2 linked regions of the Actinocorallia herbida genome follow. The protein of the gene in region 2 interacts with the protein of the main gene of each other region in a pairwise test. Links are inferred from orthologs where the notes say so. Each region holds a gene or a part of one and is shown on either strand. Other genes may lie near its edges.

What was found. The genes of interacting proteins can lie anywhere in the genome.
Region 1: the proteins of rlmB (region 2) and tsaE interact in binary tests that used the Escherichia coli proteins (3 or more experiments, as listed by UniProt). The link is inferred for Actinocorallia herbida from one-to-one orthologs.

What each region holds. Positions count from the first base shown.
Region 1 is NZ_RJKE01000001.1:9,702,782-9,709,032, forward strand. The notes cover bases 1,247-4,068. They hold tsaE (tRNA (adenosine(37)-N6)-threonylcarbamoyltransferase complex ATPase subunit type 1 TsaE), read left to right. Parts: upstream 1,247-2,349; coding sequence 2,350-2,787; downstream 2,788-4,068. Other genes in these bases: EDD29_RS44355 (alpha/beta fold hydrolase), read left to right, coding at 1,247-2,329; EDD29_RS44365 (hypothetical protein), read left to right, coding at 2,940-3,608; tsaB (tRNA (adenosine(37)-N6)-threonylcarbamoyltransferase complex dimerization subunit type 1 TsaB), read left to right, coding at 3,636-4,068. Also shown: alr (alanine racemase), read left to right, coding at 37-1,149; more of EDD29_RS44355, read left to right, coding at 1,205-1,246; more of tsaB, read left to right, coding at 4,069-4,316; rimI (ribosomal protein S18-alanine N-acetyltransferase), read left to right, coding at 4,313-4,768; tRNA (adenosine(37)-N6)-threonylcarbamoyltransferase complex transferase subunit TsaD, read left to right, coding at 4,765-5,793; EDD29_RS44385 (ATP-binding SpoIIE family protein phosphatase), read right to left, coding at 5,790-6,251. UniProt on the Escherichia coli protein: Required for the formation of a threonylcarbamoyl group on adenosine at position 37 (t(6)A37) in tRNAs that read codons beginning with adenine.
Region 2 is NZ_RJKE01000001.1:8,635,017-8,642,351, forward strand. Bases 2,029-5,004 are described here. They hold rlmB (23S rRNA (guanosine(2251)-2'-O)-methyltransferase RlmB), read right to left. Parts: upstream 4,001-5,004; coding sequence 3,056-4,000; downstream 2,029-3,055. Other genes in these bases: EDD29_RS39135 (alpha/beta fold hydrolase), read left to right, coding at 2,029-2,519; cysS (cysteine--tRNA ligase), read right to left, coding at 4,090-5,004. In the rest of the region: EDD29_RS39120 (SDR family oxidoreductase), read right to left, coding at 1-303; EDD29_RS39125 (Rrf2 family transcriptional regulator), read left to right, coding at 380-799; EDD29_RS39130 (DUF7144 family membrane protein), read left to right, coding at 964-1,350; more of EDD29_RS39135, read left to right, coding at 1,695-2,028; more of cysS, read right to left, coding at 5,005-5,484; EDD29_RS39160 (hypothetical protein), read left to right, coding at 5,611-6,513; ispF (2-C-methyl-D-erythritol 2,4-cyclodiphosphate synthase), read right to left, coding at 6,573-7,058; EDD29_RS39170 (CarD family transcriptional regulator), read right to left, coding at 7,074-7,335. UniProt on the Escherichia coli protein: Specifically methylates the ribose of guanosine 2251 in 23S rRNA.

The sequences.
Region 1 (6,251 bases), 1.1 Mb from region 2 along the record:
CCGAGCTCCCCGCCGGGTGCGGCAGACTTGGGGACCATGACGCATCCGACGCGCGCGCTGGTCGACCTCTCGGCCATCCGGGACAATGTGCGGCTGCTCGCCGAGGCCGCGGGCCGGCCCGTGATGGCGATGGTCAAGGCCGACGCCTACGGGCACGGGGCCGTCCCGGTGGCGAAGGCCGCATTGGAGGCCGGCGCGTCCTGGCTCGGCGTCGCGTTCGCCGACGAGGCCCTGGCGCTGCGCGCGGCGGGGATCACCGCCCCGGTGCTCGCCGGGGTCTGCCCGCCGGACACCGACTTCGCCGCGGCGATCGCGGGCGGGGTCGACCTGGGCGTCGGCTCGGTCGGGCTGGTCCGCGCGGTCGCGGCGGCCGCCGCCGCGAAGGGCGTCCCCGCCCGGATCCATCTGAAGGCCGACACCGGGATGTCGCGCGGCGGGCAGACCCGCGACGGCTGGCCCGCGCTGGTCGAGGCCGCGTTGAAGGCCGAGGCCGAGGGGGCCGTCCGGATCATCGGGCTCTGGTCGCACATGGCCTGCTCCGACGAGCCGGAGCACCCGTCGGTGGCCCGGCAGACGGCGGCCTTCGCCGAGATGGTCGGCTACGCCGAGCGCGCGGGCGTCCGGCCCGAGCTACGGCATCTGGCGAACTCCTCGGCGGCCCTGCACCTGCCCGAGACGCGCTGGGACCTCATCCGTCCCGGCCTGGCGATCTACGGGCTGAACCCCGCGCCCGCGCTGCCCGATCCCGGCCTGCGCCCCGCGATGACCCTCACCTCCACGGTGACGGTCGCCAAGCGCGTCCCCGCAGGGTCGGGCGTGTCTTACGGCCACCTCTACATCACCGACCGGGAGACGACGGTCGCACTGGTCCCCGCCGGGTACGCCGACGGCGTCCCGCGCTCGGGCAGCAACGTGCTGGAGGTCCTGGCGGCAGGCCGCCGCCGGAAGATCGCCGGACGGGTCTGCATGGACCAGTTCGTGCTGGACGTCGGCGACGATCCGATCGAGGAGGGCGACGAGGTCGTCCTGTTCGGCCCCGGTGACCGCGGCGAGGCCACCGCGACGGACTGGGCCGACGCCGTCGGCACGGTCTCCTACGAGATCGTGACCCGGCTGGGCGGCCGGGTCCCGCGCGTGCACACCGACTGACCGCCGCGGCCTGAGCCCGCGGCCTTCCGTACCCAGCCCCGCAGGGAGGACGACTTTGGACGGACGGAGCAAGAGAAGACTCGGGATCGCCGGAGCCGTCGCCGGGGTGGGCGCGGCCGGCGTGGGCGCCGTGGTCGCGGCCCGCCAGTACGCGGTCGGCCGGGTCAGGGCCCAGCCGGACCCGGAGGCCGCCGAGCCTTTCGGGGAGCCGCGCGGAGACGCCCTGACCGTCCTCGCCGACGACGGGCTGCCCCTGTACGTCGAGGTGGAGGAGCCCGAGACGCCTCCGGCGCCGGGCACCCCGACCCTGGTGTTCTGCCACGGCTACTGCCTGAACCTGCACACCTGGCACTACCAGCGGCGCGATCTCACGGGGTTCCGGCGGATCACCTGGGACCAGCGCAGCCACGGCAGGTCCGGGCGCAGCGACCCGCGCCGGGCGACCATCGACCAGACCGGCGCGGACCTCGCCGCGGTGCTGCGCGCGACGGTCGGCCGGGACGAGCCCGTGGTGCTCGTCGGGCACTCCATGGGCGGGATGACGCTGATGGCGTTCGCCGAGCGCCATCCGGAGGAGTTCGGCGGCAGGGTGCGCGGGGTCGCGCTGGTCAACACCTCGATGGGCGACATCCAGCAGATGACGCTCGGGTTGCCGCTGATCCTGGCCAAGGTGGCGCAGCCGCTCGCGCCGCGGGTCATCCGCGGGCTGGGCCGCCGGGGCGCGCTGGTGGACTCCTCCCGCGCGATCGGCGCGGATCTGGCGTTCTGGGTGATCCGCCGTATGGGCTTCGCCGACCGGACGATCAGCCCGACCGTGGTGGACTTCGTGGAGCGGATGGTCCGCGCGACCCCGTTCGAGGTGATCGCGGAGTTCTACCCGACCCTGATCGGGCACGACAAGCGCGCCGCCCTGGCCGTCCTGGACCGGGTTCCGGCGCTGGTGATGACGGGCGACGCGGATCTGCTGACCCCGGCGGCGCACGGCGCGGAGATCGCGGCGGGCCTGACGGACGTGGTGTACGTGGCGGTCGAGCCCGCGGGGCATCTGCTGCCGATGGAGCACCACGCGCGGGTGACCGAGGCGGTCCGGGCGCTCGCGGGACGGGTCACGGCGGCCCCGCCCCGGGTGCCGGGGCCCGCGCGGGGCGTCGAGGACGAGCCGGTGAAGGAGGAGCGGTGAGGATAGACACGGCGGAGCGGATGCACTCCCTGGGCCTGGCCCTGGGCGGGCTGCTACGCGCGGGGGACCTCGTGGTCCTGACGGGGGGTCTCGGCGCGGGCAAGACCACGCTGACCCGGGGCATCGGGGAGGGCCTCGGGGTGCGCGGCCCGGTGACATCGCCCACTTTCGTCATCGCGCGGGTGCACCCGCCGCTGGCCGGGGGGCCGCCGCTGGTCCATGTGGACGCCTACCGGCTCGGCGGGTTCGCCGAGGTCGACGATCTCGACCTGGACGCCGACCTCGCGGCCGCGGTCACCGTGGTGGAGTGGGGCGAGGGCCTGGTCGAGGGCCTTGCCGAAGATCGTCTCGAAGTGCGGATGAGCCGGGTCGGCGACACCGAGTCCCGCGACGTGACGATCACCGGCGTGGGGGGCCGCTGGGCCGGGTCTGAACTGAACGGGATCGTTCCAGATTAGATAGGTATGCCCTGGTACTCGCAGTTTCTCGTTTGCGTGCCGTAACCTCTAGCGAACATCTTTGGTAAGAGCGCACTTTCCCGGGACAAGACGGGTATAGGAGTCCTCCAGTGGGTGGTCAGAGGCGTAGAAGCACCGGTTCTGAGCGGAGTATGGCGATCCTGCTCGCCGGTGCGCTCACCGGCGTGCTCGTGGTCTGCGCGATAGCCGGTCTGTTCATCCTGCGTAACGCGAGCGGAGACCCCACGCAACTAGCGCCGGGCACGAACCATCAGGCGGCCCCGTCGGGCGCCGAGGACGGCGGGTTCGTCCCGCTGGAGGGCCCGCCGGACGCGTGCTCCGTCCTCGCCGACGCCCCCGAGAAGCTCGTCCCCGGCGGCGAGCCCACCCCGGCGTCGGCCACCGACACCGACACCTCGGTCCGCTGCACCTGGGGAGACGTGGGGCTCGGCGACGATCCCCGCGAGCTGTCCCTGGAGCTGCGCAGCGTCCCCGGCGCCGACCCGGTGGCCGACGCCGAGGGGATGTTCACCGAGGAGCACGAGAGCGACAAGTCCGGCGACAACCTCCTGCCGAGCCAGCGCCTGCGCGACTTCGACGATCTCGACGAGGTCGGCGATCAGGCCTACGTGCTGTACTTCACCGAGACCGCGTTCTCCCAGGCCGTCGTCAACGCCCGTGTCGGCAACGTCCTCGTGACCGTCTCCTACGGCGGGAGCAAGGACGACGACACGCCGCTGGACCAGGGCGACTGCGTGGACGGGGCGACCGAGGCGGCGACGAAGGCCATCGAGGCGATCAAGAAGATGGGATCGGCCTGACCCGGCCTCCGTATAGGCTTGACGGTCGTGCTGGTACTGGCTTTCGACACCGCGACCTCGGCGGTCACCGCGGCTCTCTACGAGTGGTTCCCTGGCGCCGCCGCCCGGCCCGTGGCGGTCGTCGCCGGGGTGGACCGGCAGCGCCACGCCGAGGTGCTGTCCCCGTCGATCTCCCGCGTCCTCGCCGAGGCCGGGGCGTCCCCGGGCGACCTCGACGCGATCGCGGTCGGCGTCGGCCCCGGCCCCTACACGGGACTGCGGGTCGGCCTGGCGACCGCCGACGCCCTGGGCAACGCGCTGCGCCTCCCCGTCCACGGGGTCTGCACGCTCGACGCCCTCGCCTGGGCGAGCCGCCGCACCCAGCCCTTCGTGGTGGCCTCCGACGCGCGCCGCAAAGAGGTCTACTGGGCGCGCTACGACTCCTTCGAGCGGCGGGTGACCGAGCCGTCGGTCGGCCCGGCCGCCGATGCCGCGGCCTCCGGGCTGCCCGCGATCGGCGAGGGCGCCGCGCTGTACTCCGCGGTGTTCGAGGAGCGGGAAGGTCCCGCTGACCGGGCGCCGCTCCTGCCGTCGGCGGGGGCGATCGCGGAGATCGCGATCAGCAGGCTGTCGGGCCGCGCCGGACTGCCGCTGCTGCCGCCAGAACCGCTCTACCTGCGCCGCCCCGACGCCCAGGAGATCGGCGCACGGAAGAAGGCGAGCCAATGAGCGACACCGGGATCCGGCCGATGTCGACCGCGGACCTGCCCGCGGCGATGGTGCTGGAGCACGAGCTGTTCGGCGACGAGTCCTGGACCGAGGGCATGCTCCGCGAGGAGCTCGCCGCGATGCCGGGGACCCGGCACTACATCGTGCTGGAGGAGAACGGCTCGGTCGTCGGCTACGCGGGCCTGGCCGCCGTCGGCGGTGACGGCGACGTGCAGACGATCGGCGTCTCGGCCGCCAGCCAGGGCCGGGGCCTCGGCGCCGCCCTGCTGACCGAGCTGCTGGCCGAGGCGGTCCGGCGCGGGTGCCGCAGGGTGTTCCTGGAGGTGCGGGCCGACAACGAGCCGGCCCAGAGGCTGTACGAGCGGTTCGGCTTCGTCCGGATCGGCGTGCGCAAGCGCTACTACCAGCCGTCCGGCGTGGACGCGATCATGATGCGGAGGGACGAGCCGTGACCGAACCCCTGGTGCTGGGCATCGAGACCTCCTGCGACGAGACGGGCATCGGCATCGTCCGCGGGCACACCCTGCTCGCCGACACGGTGGCCTCCAGCGTCGACGAGCACGTCCGCTTCGGCGGGGTCGTGCCCGAGGTCGCCAGCCGCGCCCACCTCGAGGCGATGACCCCGACGATCGAGCGGGCCCTGGCCGAGGCCGGGGTGGCGCTCAGCGACCTCGACGCCATCGCGGTCACCGCGGGCCCCGGGCTCGCGGGCGCGCTGATGGTCGGCGTCGCCGCCGCCAAGGCGTACGCCCTCGCGCTCGGCAAGCCCCTGTACGGGGTGAACCACCTGGCCGCCCATGTGGCGGTCGACCAGCTGGAGCACGGGCCGCTGCCCAAGCCGTGCGTGTCGCTGCTGGTCTCCGGCGGGCACTCCTCGCTGCTGCTGGTCCCCGACGTGGCCCGGGACGTCCGCTCGCTGGGCTCGACCGTCGACGACGCGGCGGGCGAGGCGTTCGACAAGGTCGCCAGGGTCCTCGACCTGGGCTTCCCCGGCGGTCCGATCATCGACCGGAGGGCCAGGGAGGGCGACCCGCGCGCGATCGCGTTCCCGCGCGGCAAGATCGACGACGGGACCTACGACTTCTCCTTCTCCGGCCTGAAGTCCGCCGTGGCGCGCTGGGTCGAGGCGAAGGAGCGGGCCGGGGAGTCCGTGCCGATCGCCGACGTGGCCGCGTCCTTCCAGGAGGCCGTGGTCGACGTGCTGACGCGGAAGGCGATCGCGGTCTGCAAGGACAACGGGGTCGACCACCTCCAGATCGGCGGGGGCGTCGCGGCGAACTCGCGGCTCAGGGAGATGGCCGCGCAGCGCTGCGAGAAGGCGGGCGTCCGGCTGCGGGTGCCCCGGCCCGGTCTGTGCACCGACAACGGCGCGATGGTCGCGGCGCTCGGCGCGGAACTCGTCGCGGCGGGTCTGGAGGACTCGCGGCTGGACATTCCCGCCGATTCCTCGCTGCCCGTGACGACGGTCCGGCTCTAGACGCCCAGCTCGAACCAGACGATCTTGCCGGAGGCGGTGCGGGTCGCCCCCCACCGCCGGGCGAGGCGCGACACGAGCTGGAGGCCGCGGCCGCCCTCGTCGTCCTCGTGCGCGTCCCGCAGGACCGGCAGCGTGTACTCGTCGTCCATCACCTCGACCAGCAGATGCTCGGTCTGCACGAGCCGCAGCTCGATCGGCCGGGTGGCGAACCGGACGGCGTTGGTGACGACCTCGGTGGCCAGCAGCTCGGTGATCTCGATCTGGTCGGCGAGGTCCCAGGCCTTGAGGGTCGCGCGGATGAGCCGCCGGATGCGCGACGGCGTGGTCCGGCGCGGCTCCAGCATCCACCGGGCGACGTTCGCGGCCGGAATGCCGGTGAGATCGGCCATGAGGACCGCCACGTCGTCGCTCCGGTCGTCGATCTGGAGGTTGCGCAGGACGTCGTCGCATTGGGCGTC
Region 2 (7,335 bases):
CCGGCTTACGCCCGCGTCCTTGGCCGCCGCGATGACGTTCCGGTGCCCCTGGACCCTCGTGCCGAGTTCGTTGCCGGAGACGAGGAGCAGCCTGTCGACGCCGGCGAGGGCGCTCGCCAGGGTCTCGGGCCTGCCATAGTCGCCTTCGCGCACGGTGACCCCGAGCGCCTCGAGCTCGGCGGCCTTCGCGGGCGTCCGCGCGATCGCCACGACGTCCGCCGGAGGCACCCCGCGGCCCAGCAGCGCACGCACGACCAGCTGTCCGAGATGCCCGGTGGCCCCGGTGACGCCATAAGTGGTCATGAAAGATCCCTTTTCTGTAACTGGCCTGGTGACGTTTCATACTGTATCAGCGGTGGTTACGGATACAATGTCGGACATGGCGCAGGCGACGAACACCCAGTTCTCCGTCGCGGTCCACCTGGCGACCCTTCTCGCGGGCCGCCCCGGCGAGCTCGTCGACTCCGGTGAACTCGCCGTCAGCCCCGCGACCAACCCCGTCCACGTGCGGCGCGTCCTCGGCAGGCTCCGCGCGGCGGGCCTCGTGCACTCCCACGCCGGACCCCGGGGCGGCTGGGCCCTCTCCCGCCCGCCCGAGACGCTCACCCTGGCCGACATCTGGACCGCCGTGAACGCCGACGACCCCGTCCTCGGCGTCCACCTCCCCAACCCCGCGTGCCCCGTCGGCCGCACCGTGACCGCCAACCTCCACGCCCAGGACGCCCTCGCCCGCGAGGCGGTCCTCACCTCCCTGGCGCGGACCACCATCGCCGACCTCCTGGCCCCCGCCGCCCTCTGAGCCGTCGGCGCGGCCCTCCAATTCCCGGCAAAGCCGACGTCACAGTTGACCTTTGCCGACATTCCGGGCGATCAAATCGGGGAATCTCTGCTGTGCCGCAGGATCGCCGGGCCGCCGACCGGCCCGGGACAGGTGCTCCGCGGCTCGGCAGCCCGGAGGCGCGCATGAACACCAAGCAGACCACCGCGACGGGATTCGTCCTCTTCGCCGCGATCCTGATGATCCTCAGCGGGGTCTGGGGCGCCATCGTCGGCCTCGCGGCCATCATCAAGCGAGAGTTCTTCGTCGTCGCCCCGAACTACGTCTACGAATTCAGCATCACCGGCTGGGGCTGGATCCACCTGCTCCTCGGCATCGTGCTCATCGCCGTCGCGGTGGCCCTCATCGCCGGCCGGTCCTGGGCCCGCTGGCCCGTCATCGTCCTCGCCTCCATCCAGGCCATCGCCCAGTTCGCCTTCCTCCCGTACTACCCCTGGTGGTCCATCCTCATCATCGTCCTGGACATCGTCATCATCTGGGCCCTCCTGGCCTGGCGCCCCGAATCCCTCTGACGGCATGGTGACCATTGACGGTCGCGGGAATTGCGCCACCGGGGCTATATATCGCAAAGTAGGAGAAATAGCCTGCTCAACCGAGCACTGCCCACACCCGGGCGAATAAGGACGGCCCGCACAGGCGCATGGAAGCTATCGTGACCCGCGTGACCGACGGGGCGCGCGGTCGGACAGCACGAGAACACCTCGCAGATAGTACGAATACCACCACCACCTGTCACATCATCGAAGGCAGGGGCTAGCGCGGGAGGCAAAGGGTGACGTTGCTGGTGGGCGCTCCCGGCGGAGGCAAACTCGTCGTCGACTGCCTGGGCCCCCGGGACGGCACACCCGTCTTCCTGATGCACGGCACCCCGGGCAGCCGCAGCGGCCCGCTCCCGCGCGGCATCGTCCTGCACCGGCTCGGCGTCCGCCTCCTCAGCTACGACCGGCCCGGATACGGGGATTCGGCCCGCCGGCCCGGCCGGTGCGTCCGGCACGCCGCCGACGACGTGCGGGCGATCGCCGACCACCTCGGATACGAGCGGTTCTCCGTCGTCGGCAGATCCGGCGGCGGTCCGCACGCCCTCGCCTGCGCCGCCCTCCTGCCCGACCGGGTCACCATGGCCGCCGTCCTGGTGACGGTCGCGCCCCCCGACAGCAAGGGGCTCGACTGGTACGGCGGCATGGGCGAGCTGAACAGGCGGGAGTACTCCGGCATCGACCTCGACCCGGCGGGCGGACTCGGCGAGATCATCCGCAAGGCCGACGAGATCAAGAAGGACCCGGAATCCCTGCTGCGCATGCTGGGCGGCGACCTTTCCTCGGGGGACCTCCGCATCGTCGAGGACGTCGAGATCCGCGAACAGCTCATCCGCACCTACGGCGAGGCGCTCAAGTACGGCGCCGACGGCTGGGTGGACGACGTGCTCGCCCTCCGCCGCCCCTGGGGCTTCGACCCCTCCCAGATCCAGGTCCCGACCCTCCTGTGGCACGGGTCGCAGGACCGGTTCTCACCCGTCGACCACACCCGCTGGCTCGCCGCCCGGATCCCCGCCGCGGAGACGTACGTCGAGCGCGGCGCCACCCACTTCGGCGCCGTCGAGGGTCGAGCAGCACGCCGTCGGCGTCGGCGGCGCCCGCGAACGGCGGGACCCGCATCATGTACTTCCACACGAGCGTCTTGATCGACTCGGCGGAGGCCCTGCCGTCGTACCACCGCCGATGGGACCTCCCCGCGGCGAGCAGGTACCCGCCGAGGCTCCCGACGCAGAAGCACACCGCCGTCAGCAGATCCGCCGCGCTGTGCCACGACGGCCCGCCGGGCCCGCCGAAGAGCTCGAACAGCCCCACCCCCAGCGACGCCCCGAACAGCAACCGCGTCTGCCGCGTCACCCGCCGCTGGCCGAGCGCCGACGCGTCCGACGCCACCCGGTACACCTCAGGAAGATCGCCTCGTCCAAATTCGTTCAAAGCCCCCCCAAACCCACCAAAAACCCTAACCCGCCACCCTCCCGACAACTAGGCCACAAGACACGCTCCCGGCGGGCCCGCCACCGCCCCCCGAACAGCCGAAAGCCCCCGAAAAGCCGAAAGGCCCTCCGCAGCCGGAGGGCCTTGACCGGAGCCCCGTATCGGATTCGAACCGATGACCTGCTGTTTACAAGACAGCTGCTCTGGCCGGCTGAGCTAACGAGGCGTTGTGGGGGGCATCTTAGCCGAATCAGGTGTGGCGCTGGCGAGCGATCTCGTAGAGGGCGATGCCTGCGGCTACGCCGGCGTTGAGGGACTCGGCGTGGCCGAACATGGGGATGTGGGCGAGGATGTCGCAGCTGTCGCCGACGAGGCGGCCCAGGCCCTTGCCCTCGGAGCCGACGACGAGGACGAACGGGCCGTCGGCGGCGGGGAGGTCGGTGATAGAGGAGCCGCCGTGGGCGTCGAGGCCCGCGACGAAGCAGCCTGCCTCCTGGTAGGCCTTGAGCTGGCGGGTGAGGTTGGTGCAGCGGGCGACCGGGGTGGTGGCCAGGGTGCCGGCGCTGGTCTTCCAGGCGCCCGCGTTGATCCCGGCGCTGCGCCGCTCGGGCAGCAGGATGCCGCTCGCGCCGAACGCGGTGGCCGAGCGGACGATCGCACCCAGGTTGCGGGCGTCGGTGATGCCGTCCAGGGCGACGATCAGCGGGGCGGTGCCCTGCAGCAGCTCGTCGGGGTGGGCGTAGCGGTAGGGCTTCACCTGGAAGGCGAGACCCTGGTGGACGGCCCGGTCGGTGAGGCGGTCGAGCTCGGGCTTGCCGCACTCGATCAGCGGGATGCCGCGGTCGGCCGCGATCTTGACGGCCTCGCGGACCCGGTCGTCGCTGTCGGGCATGTAGTACAGGGTGGTGCCGGGCACGCCCTCGCGCAGCGCCTCGAGCACGGGGTTGCGGCCGTGCACGAGCTCAGGCGCGTCGGGACGGCGCGCGGCGACCGGGCGGCTCTGGGCCGCGGCCGCGCCGCCCTGCCGGGTCTGCTGGCCCGTGGCGGGACGTCCGCCCGGCTTACGCGGACCGAACGTCTTGGTGCCGGTGCGGGAAGAGCTCTTGGCGTTGCGCGCCTTGACGCGCTTGCCGTGCCAATGCCTGTCCTCGGCCTTGGCGGTGACGCTCGGGCCCTTCTTGCCCTTCTTGGTCATCCTCGGCTGCCCTTCCCACAGAAAACAAAACCACGTGAACCACAAGCGTAAGCGACCCGAAGCATCGCTCCGGGCCGCCTGTGGAAAACTCAGCCCCGCCTGATGTCGTAGCGGGGGCCCTGCGGGGTGTCCTCGACCACGATCCCGGCCTCGGCGAGACCGTCGCGGATCGCGTCGGCGGCGGCCCAGTCCTTGCGGCCGCGGGCCGCCTGGCGCTGGCCCAGCACCACCCGCACGAGCGCGTCGACGACCGGGCGCAGATCGGCGGCGTCGGAGGCGACGCTCCACTCCAGCGGGTCGATCCCGAGGACCGAGGCCATCGCGCGCACTTCGGCGGCGGCCTCCCGCGCGGCCTCGCCGTCGCCGGACGCCAGCGCGCTGTTGCCCGCCCGGACGGTCTCGTGCAGGACGGCCAGCGCCTGCGGGACGCCCAGGTCGTCGTCCATCGCCCCGACGAACGCCGCGGGGAGGTCGGCGGAGATCTTGACGTCGCCGAAGGTCTCCGCGGCCCGGACGAGGAAGCCCTCGATCCGCTGGTAGGCCAGGGCCGCGTCGTCGAGCGCGCCGGGGGTGAAGTCGATCGTGGAGCGGTAGTGCGCCGAGACGAGGAAGTACCTGGCCTCGACGGCCCTGACCTGACCGAGCAGATCGTCCAGGTACACCACGTTCCCGATGGACTTGCTCATCTTCTCCCGGTCGATCGTGAGCAGACCGTTGTGCATCCAGTACCGCGCGAACCCGTCGCCCGCGGCCTGAGCCTGGGCGATCTCGTTCTCGTGGTGCGGGAAGACCAGGTCCATGCCGCCGCCGTGGATGTCGAACGTCTCGCCGAGGTACTTGGTCGCCATGGCCGAGCACTCCAGGTGCCAGCCGGGACGGCCGGGGCCCCACGGCGTCTCCCAGGACGGCTCGCCGGGTTTGGCGCCCTTCCACAGGGCGAAGTCCCGGGCGTCGTGCTTGAGCTCCTCGTTCGGGGTGTCCCCCGCCGAGCGCATGTTCTCCAGCTTCTGGTTGGACAGGCGCCCGTAGTGGTCCGCCCAGGACTTGACGTCGAAGTAGACGTCGTCGCCGACGTTGTAGGCGTGCCCGCGCTCGATGAGCCGCCGCATGAGGACGATCATCTCCGGGACGTGCCCGGTGGCGCGCGGCTCGATGGTCGGCGGAAGGCAGCCGAGCGTCTCGTAGCCCTTGCCGAAGATCCGCTGGTTGCCCTCGGCCACGGCGAACCAGGGCCGTCCGGACTGCTCGGCGACGGCCAGGATCTTGTCGTCGATGTCGGTGACGTTCCGGACGAAGGTGACCTCGTAGCCCGAGCGGATCAGCCAGCGGACGAGCTGGTCGTAGATCACGCCGGAGCGCAGGTGGCCGATGTGCGGGGCGGCCTGCGGTGTGGCCCCGCAGACGTACAGCCCGACCCGGCCCGGCGTCAGGGGCTCGAACTCGCGGACGGCACGCGTGCTGGTGTCATAAAGGCGCAGGCTCACGGAAGTCAAGGCTACTAGGGAAAGGCCTCGCGCAGAGGCCGCGGGCGCAGATGCGCCATCAGGGGTCGCGCGGGGCGGCGCGCCGGGTCAAGATTGTCTCTCACTCCGTCTTCCCCCCGAGGCACCATGACGACCGCACTGACGCCCGCTCATCGCGCGTTCACGATTCTGAGCTTCATCGCCGTCGCCGGGCTCACCGCCGGGGCGTTCATCCTGTCTTACGACGATCTGCGACTGCTGGCCGAGACCGGGCTGAGCGGGCGGAACGTCGAGCGTTTCGGCAGGTACTACCCACTGGTCTACGACGGGCTCATCGCCACCGCGATCCTCGCGCTCTTCACGGCGCGCCGCGCGCCCTGGTGGACCCGCTGGATCCGGTGGATCCTGCTCTACGCGCTGGTCGGCGGCGCGATCGCCGCCTCCATCCAGAACGTGGTGAAGGGCTTCGCGGCGATCGACGGCACCGCGCTGGACGCGGGGGTGGCCTCGGCCCCCTGGGTCGCCGCGCTCCTGGCGACCTGGCTGTGGCTGTCGATGTTCCGGCAAGTGCGCGCGGTCCGGCGGACCCGTAAGACGCCCAACGGATCTCCCGAGCCGGAGCCCGTGCCGCAGCCCGACTTCTCCCTCGACGGGATCACTCCGGCCGAGCCGATGCGGCTGCCCACCGCGGCGGACTTCCCGAACCCGTACCTCGACGCCTATCCCCACCCGGTGCCTCCGCCGGGTCCCGCACCCGCGATCGAGCAGGTAGAGGCGCCGGACCATGAGGACGCCGAAGACGACCAGGAGCCTCCGAGTCCGCCTCCGCTGCCCCTTCCCGTCGCCGCCGAGCCCGTCCGTCCGCCGGCCAGCCTTCCGACGGACGTGAAGCTCGTGGGGCGGCCCGCCAAGAGCGACGCCTCCCGGGACGAGTCGGAGCCGGAGGGCCCGAGGCCGGACCTCGACGAGTGGGCCGCCTACGGGGGTGACGAGTGGGACCCGCCTTCCGGCACGCTGCGCAGTGGCCCCACGCCGCCCGGACAGGGCTGACGCGCGGGGCTCCCGGAGGAAGTGCGGATCACCGTCTCAGACGCCTTCGCGCAGGAGGATCAGCGCGGGAAGATCAGCGCCGTGGCGATGGCGGCGATGCCCTCGCCGCGGCCGGTCAGCCCGAGCCCGTCGGTGGTGGTCGCCGAGAGGCTGACCGCGGCGCCGTCCAGGACCGCGCTCAGCGTCTTCTCCGCCTCCGCGCGCCGCTTTCCGATCTTGGGGCGGTTCCCGATGACCTGGATCGCGACGTTGCCGATCTCGTAGCCCGCCTCGCGCACCAGCCGGTGCACCTCGGTGAGCAGGACCGCCCCGGACGCCCCGTGCCAGCGCGGGTCGGCGGTGCCGAAGACCGCGCCGAGGTCGCCGAGGCCGGCGGCGCCCAGCAGCGCGTCGCAGGCGGCGTGGGCGGCGACGTCACCGTCGGAGTGCCCTTCGATGCCGTCGCCCTCGCCGGGCCATTCGAGCCCGGCCACCCACAGCGGCCTGCCGGACGCAAAAGGGTGGACGTCGGTACCGACGCCCACCCTTGGATGTTGAAATGTCATGCAGACAAGCGTGCCCTACCCGGCGAGGACCTCGTCCAGCAGCGCTTCGGCCTTGTCCTCGTTCGTCTTCTCAGCGAGCGCCAACTCGCTGACGAGGATCTGCCGTGCCTTGGCGAGCATGCGCTTCTCCCCCGCCGACAGCCCGCGCTCCTTGTCGCGCCGCCAGAGGTCACGCACTACTTCGGCGACCTTGTTGACGTCACCGGACGCCAGCTTCTCCAAGTTCGCCTTGTACCGCCGAGACCAGTTGGTGGGCTCCTCGGTGTACGGGGCGCGC